2 regions of the Photobacterium japonica genome follow, and region 2 is predicted to be linked to the other one. Evidence: riboswitches for the same ligand, from Rfam matches in the RefSeq annotation. Region 2 holds a riboswitch; the other holds the start of a gene.
What was found. A riboswitch is a leader RNA that binds a small molecule or an ion and turns the genes downstream of it on or off. The one in region 2 is predicted to bind thiamine pyrophosphate.
Positions count from the first base shown of each region.

Region 1: linked by a shared signal. The riboswitch ahead of thiD (bifunctional hydroxymethylpyrimidine kinase/phosphomethylpyrimidine kinase) and the one ahead of thiB (thiamine ABC transporter substrate binding subunit) in region 2 are both predicted to bind thiamine pyrophosphate.

Region 1 is NZ_JAKJSN010000044.1:15,051-19,889, forward strand. Features, by position in the region: gene L4C36_RS16710 (ABC transporter permease) at 1-782, opposite strand, end outside; gene L4C36_RS16715 (ABC transporter ATP-binding protein) at 775-1,587, opposite strand; gene thiD (bifunctional hydroxymethylpyrimidine kinase/phosphomethylpyrimidine kinase) at 1,607-2,458, opposite strand; TPP riboswitch at 2,531-2,628, opposite strand; gene L4C36_RS16725 (VanZ family protein) at 2,707-3,090, opposite strand; gene L4C36_RS16730 (hypothetical protein) at 3,244-3,414, shown strand; gene ylqF (ribosome biogenesis GTPase YlqF) at 3,677-4,624, shown strand.
Region 2 is NZ_JAKJSN010000015.1:87,213-92,051, reverse strand. Features, by position in the region: gene thiQ (thiamine ABC transporter ATP-binding protein) at 1-435, opposite strand, end outside; gene thiP (thiamine/thiamine pyrophosphate ABC transporter permease ThiP) at 429-2,024, opposite strand; gene thiB (thiamine ABC transporter substrate binding subunit) at 2,050-3,069, opposite strand; TPP riboswitch at 3,172-3,279, opposite strand; gene L4C36_RS06685 (DUF547 domain-containing protein) at 3,337-4,119, opposite strand; gene leuD (3-isopropylmalate dehydratase small subunit) at 4,264-4,839, opposite strand, start outside.

The sequences.
Region 1 (4,839 bases), on a different contig from region 2:
ATGAAATACAGCGACACCGATAATGCAGAAAGGATGAATAACGCAGCAAACATCTCATCAATCATCATGCGGGCATTGGCTTGGAGCATCAGGTAGCCCAGCCCTTCACTGGACCCCACCCATTCACCGGCTACTGCACCGATCGGGGCGATCACCACTGCGACACGGATCCCCGACGCCAAGGTTGGCAATGCCGCTGGCAACTGCACATAACGCAGCCGTTGCCATTTCGTGGCACCCATGGTGCTGACTAAATCGAGGTACCCTGTTGGGGTATTGCGTAAACCGTCATAGCAACAGGTCGTCACGGGGAAGAAAATGATCAACGCGGCCATCACCACTTTCGATCCAATGCCGTAACCCAACCACAACATCAGCACCGGCGCGATAGCAAACACAGGAATAGCCTGACTGGCGATCAATAACGGTAATAACCAACGTTTTAGCGGTTTGAACAGCAGCATTTGCAACGCAAAAAACAACCCCATGGATAACCCCAGCAGTAAACCCAGCAGGATTTCTTGCGCGGTTACCCAAGTGTGTTTCAACAACACATCATGCCGCTGCACCATGCGTTCAAACACATCCAACGGCGCCGGCAAAATGAACGACGGCATAGCAAACACCACCACAATGGCATGCCAGATACCAACGATGATCGCCGCACTGATCGCCACTCGCACCACAGGATGCGATAACGGGGACGCGGAAACAGCCGCCTTTGTGGAGGATGACGACTGTACAGCAGAGGATGCGGGCGTTAATGGGGTCAAGTTATTCATCATCTTGCTCCAAGCGCGTTAAGATCTCTTGCTGCAGGCGGGCGCAATCGGCATCGTAGTCACGCGGTGTCGTCGACGCTGGCACTTCAAGCGCCGTCGCCCTAGCAGGTTGCCCTTGCAGGATGTACAACGCATCGGCCAGACGCAGGGCTTCTTGCGGATCATGGGTGATCAGCACCACGGTTTTGCCTTTCAGTAGCGTGCAGGCGAGGTTTTGCAATTTATGGCGTGTGACGGCATCGAGCGCCGAAAAAGGCTCATCCATCAGTACCATGGGTTTGTCTTGCATCAAGGTACGCGCCAATGCCACCCGTTGACGCATCCCGCCAGAAAGTTGCTGAGGGCGATAATGCGCTTTGTCGGCTAAGCCCACACTGGCTAATAGCGTGAGGGCTTTATTTTTGGCGTGACTGGCGAGATCAGCATGATGGGTGGTGGAATCGGAGGAACGATGCGATGCTGGCGCACCAAATCGCGTACTCAACATGACGTTATCCAGTACCGTTAACCACGGCATTAACAGATCTTGCTGACCCATGTAAGCGATGTGTCCGTTCAGATCAGACACGGGTGTCGTGGTTAGACGCCCCTTCCACGCGACGTTGTCACCCAATAACCCGGCTAAATAGCGTAACAGCGAGCTTTTCCCGCACCCACTGCGCCCCAATAAACAGGTCCATTGGCCAGCGGGGATCTGCATGTTCAACCCCGCCAACGTTGCCGTTTCACTGTCGAGATAGCGTAAATAGCCGTCTTCAATCGTCACCGTCACCGCACGAGGGGGCGCTAACGGTGACGGCTTCATGGACGTCACACATGGCGTGTTAACGGACATCATTATGCCCAGGGAAGAAATGGTGCACAGGGCCATGACCTTGACCAATGTCTAACGCGTCAGCATGCAAAATCGCCTGTGAGATATACTGTTTGCCCAACGTCACCGCTTGTAATAAATCGTTGCCTTGTGCCAGATAAGACGCGATCGCCGACGACAAGGTACAGCCTGTGCCATGGGTATTGCGGGTTTGTACGCGTTTTGCGCTCAGTTGCTGCACAGCATCGGCGAAAATCAGCAAATCGTTACTGTTCTCGTCTTGCTCAAGATGGCCACCTTTTAGCAATACCGCTTTGGCACCTAACTGACGCAGGTCAGCAATCATCGCCGTCATGTCCGCTTCGTTAGCCGGTACCTGACCACCCACCAGCGCCGCCGCTTCTGGCAGATTCGGGGTGATCACATCCGCCAATGGCAACAATTCGGCCTTCAATGTGCTGATGGCCGAGGTTTCCAATAACAGATCCCCGCTGGTGGCCACCATGACAGGATCCACCACCACATAGGCAGGACGATATTGCTTAATTTTGGCGGCAACGACCTTGATGATATCGGTATCAGCCAACATACCCACTTTCACCGCCACCACATTCAAATCGGAAAATACCGCGTCGAGCTGGAATTCCACATGTTCAAACGGGATAGGACAAATGGCAGAGACGCCCAACGTATTTTGTGCCGTGATCGCCGTAATGACCGAGCAGGCATAACCGCCCGTCGCAGAAATCGCTTTAATATCAGCTTGAATGCCAGCACCGCCGCCACTGTCTGAACCGGCAATGGTTAATACAATCGGCGTTGAGACAACAGGTTGTTGCGGAGTGTACGATAAAATAGACATGATAATCCCTTGAACTGACGTTCTAGAACATATCAAGCCCATACAGGGATAATGAGAAAGGAAAGATCATCATCTGCAAGACAGATAGTTCCCTACGCCAGTGTTAACTGAATCAGGTTCAACGGGTCTCGCAAAGCGATCTCAGCCATCAGGCTCCCCGACTACACTGCTGCGATAGTAACAATATTTAATAAAAGAGCAACATATCAAACTTGTATTGTATTGATTATGTGTATCAAAACACTTTTTCACATGCTTTTCGAAACATTTGTGTTGGTAAAATGACTCACCACATAACGGGCAAGCATCGCCAATGAAATGCCACACACAATACCGCCACCATTCGCGGCCATGTCTAACCACTCCCCATAACGGTTCACATACGGTTGAATCAGCTCTATCGCCCCACTCCACAACCAAAACACGCCACCCAATGCGATCCAGTATCGCGGTCTGACAAACGCCGCTGGGAACATTAACGCCGCATAAGCAATAAAATGGTGGGTTTTATCCGTTCCCGGCACCGTTGGCAAACTGGGCATGGGCGACAGGGATAACAGCGTGATAGCCAACAGTGTTAAAACGGTAATTGCCACCCAGTAGCGTTGCATTAAACGGAAAATCATTATCATAAGAGCTCAATATAAAAAAGGGTGCATAACTTACTATGCCCTTCACGTAATCACAAGATGACCAAGATCAAGCTGTCACCTATTTCACTCTCAAACGGTATACCGCTTGTCTACGCTTATAGTAAGCCCTTTGAGTGCCAGCAAGGAGGAGTTATGGACTTTTCAGAACGCATGAAGTTACGCGGCAAAGCCGAAGAAGACCTGTATTTTGCAAAACGTGACAAAGCCCTTATTGATGCCATCCATGATATGGCGGCAGAGGGCCGCATCAAGCAATGGCATGAAAATGTAGACAAGGACGATGACCGACCCCCTCGCACATGAACAGGCACGACAACGGCAACCCGATTCGCTAACGTGGCTGGCTATCATTAACGCACAGTAAATACGCGCATCTCCGTTTACCTTCTGCCGCTTCCACAGCAACGGCGTGAAAAGATTTATGTATATCAAGAAGTACGTTACACTTCCTCACAAACCGTAATCGTTGGTGATGCAGGCGACTGCTGCAAATAACCGACATGAATTCCACCGGTTGCGCTTACCCAAGGTGCTCGCACGCCGGAAAAGAAAATAGAGCTTCCCTATGAGTAACACCATCCAGTGGTTCCCGGGCCACATGCACAAAGCGCGTAAAGAGATTGAGGAAGTACTTCCAAAGATCGATGTGATCATTGAAGTGCTTGATGCCCGTATCCCTTTCAGTAGCGAAAACCCACTGATCAAAACCTTTCGTGAAAAGAACAACAAGCCTGTCGTTAAAGTGCTGAACAAGCGTGACTTGGCGGATCCGGAAATGACGGAGATGTGGATCAATCACCTTGAAAAAGAGCAAGGCGTAAAAGCCATTGCCATCACCACTGAAAACATTAACGAAGTGAATAAAATCACTGAGCTGTGCCGCAAATTGGCGCCACACCGTGAAGACATGGGCAAGCATATTCGCACCATGATCATGGGTATCCCGAACGTGGGTAAATCGACCATTATCAACACCCTTGCGGGTCGTTCAGTGGCGATTACCGGTAACCAGCCAGCCGTTACCCGTCAGCAGCAGCGTATTAACCTGCAAAACGGGATCGTACTGTCTGATACCCCTGGAATTTTGTGGCCAAAAGTGGAAAACCCACACAGTGGTTTCCGCCTTGCCGCAACGGGCGCAGTGAAAGATACCGCGATGGATTACATCGATGTGGCTTTCTTTACCGTTGAATACTTGGCACAAGCCTACCCTGAGCGCTTGAAAGCCCGTTACGACATTGACGAGCTACCAGAATCTGAAATCGAAATGATGGAAGAAATCGGTCGCAAGCGTGGTTGTCTGAAATCAGGTGGTCGCGTGGATCTGCACAAAGCCTCTGAAATTCTGATCAATGAACTGCGTAACGGTACGCTGGGTCAAATCACGATGGAACGCCCAGAAATGATCACCCAAGAGTTGATCGATGTGGCTGTAGAAAGCGAGCGCAAAGCCGAAGAAAAAATTCGCGTAAAAGAAGAGCGTCGTAAGCGTTACTTGCGTAACAAGCGCTAATTTTCACGACCGTGTCTGCGTAAAAACAGGCGCATTGCAAAAACGGCATCGTCGTCATGCAATCTGGAGCCACCTGCACTGAGCGGCAGGTGGCTTTTTCACCCTTGCAGCCCTGCAAAAAAACAACGAAAATAGCCCATACTCAAGTGAACGCCCAATACCCTTTCGTTGAAGATCGCATCTTGAGGGAATTTAGGGTGATAGGGAAACTTTTC
Region 2 (4,839 bases):
CACGCGTTGACGCTGGCCGCCGGAGAGTTGCTCCGGTAAACGGGTCAGATAGTCCGCTAACCCAACACGGGTTGCCGCCGCCGCCACATCCGCCTTGTCCTGCGTGGTTAAGCGCAGTCCCGGATGGCGTCCCAGCGCGATGTTGTCGTGCACGCTCAGGTGCGGAAACAGGTTATGTTCTTGAAATAGCATCGACAGCGGGCGTTGTGACGGATGTTGTTGGTCAATCGGTTCACCGGCGATGGTTAGCGCACCGCTGGCTGGGGTCAGAAAGCCTGCAATCAATGCCAGCAGGGTACTTTTACCGGCGCCGCTTGGGCCGATCAGCGCCACGATGTCCCCTTGATTGACCTGTAAATCAAAGCACAGCGCGGTGTCTTGCGTGCGGTGATCCAGACGTGGATAGCGATAACAGAGTTGGCTCAGAGTTAGCATAACGGTTTCCGTATGAGCAGCTTTTCCACCAGTGTGAATAAGCCCAAACTCAAAAGTAATAAGATCAATGCCGTGACGGCGGCCGCGTCCATTTGGTAGCTGCCCAGTAGTTGGAATAAATACAGTGGCAGGGTTTGGAAATCATTGCTGCCAAACAGGGCGATGGCCCCTAAATCACCCAGTGAGAGCACAAAGCCGATCGCCAGTGCTTGGGCTATTGGCGCCCGTAATGCCCGCCATTCCACCAGCCACAAGCGGGTGAGGCCGTGCATCCCCAAACTTTGGCACAGCGGGTCATATTGTTGGGCAATATGCAGCATGGGCTGGCTCAGGGTTTTGAGTACATACGGCAGCGCCATCAGAGCATTCACAGCCACCACAACCCAGAACGCGACGGAAAATGCATCGGTAAACTGGCGCAATAACAGGAAGATCCCGGTACTCAGTACCAGCCCCGGCGTGATCAAAATGATGGTACCGATCAACTCGATGCCATCGGCGGCCCAACGTTGACGGCGTAAGCGCCATTGGCGGCTGGTGAGCAATATCGCGACGCCGCCGATCACGGCCAGCAGGGCGGCGATGATGGCGATGTGTAGCGATTGTCCTACCGCTTGCCACAAGGCAGGGGCTTGTAATTGACCCAGGGTGTGGGGATTCAGCCCCGCGAGCACGACGGCAAACAGCGGCGGTAGCACTAACAGCAGCGCAAGGCCAATCCACACGCCGTCCCAGCAGCGACTGGCTAAGGAATCAAACTGTGGTTGGCGAGCTTGTTTAGCCGACGTGTGCGTGGTGGCTAACGGTTTGGCAAACCGTTGAGTCAGCAGCACTAAGCTGCCACACAGCACCATTTGCCACAGTGCCAGTATCGCCCCGCCGGCTAAATCAAAGTCGTAACGTAAGGCTTGGTAAATCGCCAGCTCAATGGTGGTGGCTTGGGGGCCGCCACCCAGTGCCATGATGACGGCAAAACTGGTGAAACACAGCATGAACACCAAGCCAATTACATGGGGTAATTGCTGGCGCAAACGCGGCCAGGCGACAAACATGAACTGCTGCCCACTGGATAGCCCCAAATGGGTCGCGAGTTGATGTTGTTCGTGCGGAATGCTGTCCAGACTTTGGTACAACAGGCGTGTCGCTAACGGCAGGTTCAAAAATACATGAGCGAGCAAAATGCCTTGCAATCCGTACAGGGACACATCCGGTTGCCAGCCTAACGCATGTAGGCCATGCATCAGTAAACCGTTATTGCCATAGATGGCCAACAGACCGAATACCGCGACCAGCACCGGCAGCACCAGCGTCATGGCAAATACCCGCAAAAGCAGGGCTTTTCCGGGAAATTGGCGGCGTGACAGTGCATAGGCGACAGGGATCGCCGGCACGACACTTAGCAGTGTCGAAAGTAGGGCTTGAGTAAAGGAAAAGCCCGTTACATGGCGTAAATACGGATCCTGCCATAACGGCAGGATATCGAGTGTGTTCGCTTCAACGATTAACGCCCCTAAGGCGCAGATCACGATGGCGATAATGAGCCCGGCGCTAAACAGGCCGGGCAATAAAGCGGTGTGGCGGGAATGCAAGGTAAGTGCCTACTATCGGGATGAGTTACTGAGTCAGCGCATATTGCCATTCTCGGATCCAACTGCGGCGCTGTTTCGCGACCTCATCGGCGTTAAATTCCAGTGCCTTGCTTGGCAGGGTTAATTGTTCAAAGCCTTCGGGTAGCGTTTGCTTGATCACCGGATACATCCAGTTGCCCGTTGGGATTTGGTCTTGGAATGCCGGCGTCAAAATGAAGGCCATGAACTGATCCGCCAGTACCGGGTTATCACTGCTTTTCAGCTTGGCGGCCACTTCCACTTGCAGGTAATGCCCTTCGCTGAAATTCGCGGCTTTGTATTTCGCGTCTTTCTCTGCGATCCGGTGATAAGCCGGTGACGTGGTGTAAGACAGCACCATGTCCGCTTCGCCTTTCAGGAACATGTTGTAGGCTTCCGACCAGCCCTTGGTGACGGTGACGGTTTTCTTCGCCAGTTGTTGCCACGCGTCTGCGGCCTTATCGCCATAGACGGACTTCATCCACAGCATTAAGCCTTGGCCGGGCGTGGATGTGCGAGGATCTTGATATAGGATGTTGAGATCATCGCGCTTGACGAGTTCATCCAAGCTTTTCGGTGGGTTAGTCAGTTTGCTGCTGTCATACACAAAAGCAAAATAGCCAAAGTCATACGGCACGAACGTGGTGTCTGTCCAGCCATTCGGGATGGTGACTTGACGGGTATCCACGGTGTGTTCGGCCAGCAGGCCGGTTTTTTTCGCTTCGCTGATCAGGTTGTTATCCAGTCCTAATAGCACATCGGCTTTTGAATTTTTGCCTTCCAGACGCACGCGGTTCAAAATGGATACCCCATCATCCAGTGCGATGAATTGCAAATCGCAATCACACTGCGCTTCAAAGGCTTTTTCAATCGCCGGTCCCGGTCCCCAGTCAGAGGCGAATGAGCTGTAGGTGTACACGGTCAGCGTGTTATCGCTGTTCGCGTTGGCATTTTCTGCGGCCCATGCTGGGCTGGTGGCGATCGCGCTCGTCAATGAGACAGCAAAAAGGGAAAGGGCTTTTTTCACGGTGTGCTCCTGCTACGTTTGCATCCGGCAAACGAGATAAATAAGAGGGCACAGGGTTGAGATCTGCCTGTCAGTCGAATGTGTCTGATCTGGGCAGAAAGTGCATGACTCGGTCTCAATTCCTACGCCAGTGCTAACTGGATCAGGTTCAGTGGGTTTTGCGGTGCAATCTCAGCCCTTTTTTGTGTTCGGGCTCCCCAATGAGAACGAGCATATTGTAATAGGGGGATGCTGGCGTGGCTAGTGCTCAGCAAGGAAGACAATCACTTATTGGGCAGCATTGAGTCGCCAGTCATAGTCGTAACGGACATGTTGTAAGGTGACAGGCGTCCCGGTACGGTAGCGGTTGAGGTGCTGTTGCAGCTGCGCTTGCGTGCCAAAGTCACTCCCGTACCAGTCATAAATGGAGGATAACTGGACGCGATCGCTGTCTATCTTGACGCCTTTGTCACTATTAATGAAGCGCTTGGCAGCCTGCTCTAACAAGGTGTCGGTGTTATTGGCGGTAAAGGCGCGCGGCAGCAAATCAGGACAGCCGAGGCTGGCACAATTGACTGCGTAGTGAATACGCGGATCACGCCAGATAGGGCGCAAGATCCGGTGTTCGATATCATTGAGGGAAAGTGGTTTGCCGTTGATGGTCACGACGTCGTCATCCCACGGACCGAAGCTGAAAAAGCCGCCGATCTTGGTGATAGACGACACCGGATAATGAGCGAGGATCAGCTTCACAGTCTGCGCGTTGTACAGGTTCACCCAATAGGCAAACTGCTCACGGCGATTGAGTTGGCGCGGATCGATAGCAGCCAGATCGCGCAGGTAGCGGCCCAGTGCGTACTGATCGTTGTCGGTGACGGCACTATAGCGAAAGCGGGTTTGTGAGGGCGCGACGACCAAGTAACGATCCAGCAACTGTTGCCAGCGTTGATGATCGACGGTCTGCGTACTGTTGGCTTGGGTCGCCTGCCAATATGGCCAGAGGTCGGCCTTGGGCGCAGCCCACGATAGCGAGGGGATGAGTAACAAGCTGACGAGCAAGATCAAACGCATGGCGATCTCCTTGAAAAGTGGGCTGATGAGCCTATATAGGGTTAAGACATCAGACCGGCAAAGAAGAGAAAAGCTTTCGGGAGGATAAAAAATGCGCCGCAGCCCATGATGTTATCTGGCTGAGGCGCGTTTTGTGAATCGAGGTTAGGCTAAAAATGCGGGGATATTGCGCTCATAATCCGCGATTTTCGCTTCATGTTGCAGCGTCAGACCGATGTTATCCAGACCGTTAAGCAAGCAGTGACGACGGAAGGCGTCGATCTCGAACGTATATACTTTGCCATTGGAGGTGACCGTCATCGCTTCTAAATCCACCGTGATGGTTGCGCCTTCGTTCGCGTCCACATACTGGAACAGTTCATCCACTTCCTGCTCAGTCAGGCGTACCGGCACCATTTGGTTATTGATGCTGTTGCCGTAAAAAATATCGGCAAAGCTCGGCGCGATCATGACCTGAATACCGTAATCTGCCAATGCCCACGGGGCGTGTTCACGGGATGATCCACAGCCAAAGTTTTCACGGGCGAGCAAAATGCTCGCACCCTGATAGCGCGGCGCATTCATGATGAACGCGGGGTTCGGCTGCTGACCGGCATCATCCAAGAAGCGCCAGTCATGAAACAGATGTTTGCCAAACCCGGTGCGGGTGACTTTTTGCAGAAACTGCTTGGGAATAATGGCATCGGTATCGACATTGGCGGCGTCCAGTGGGACGACCAA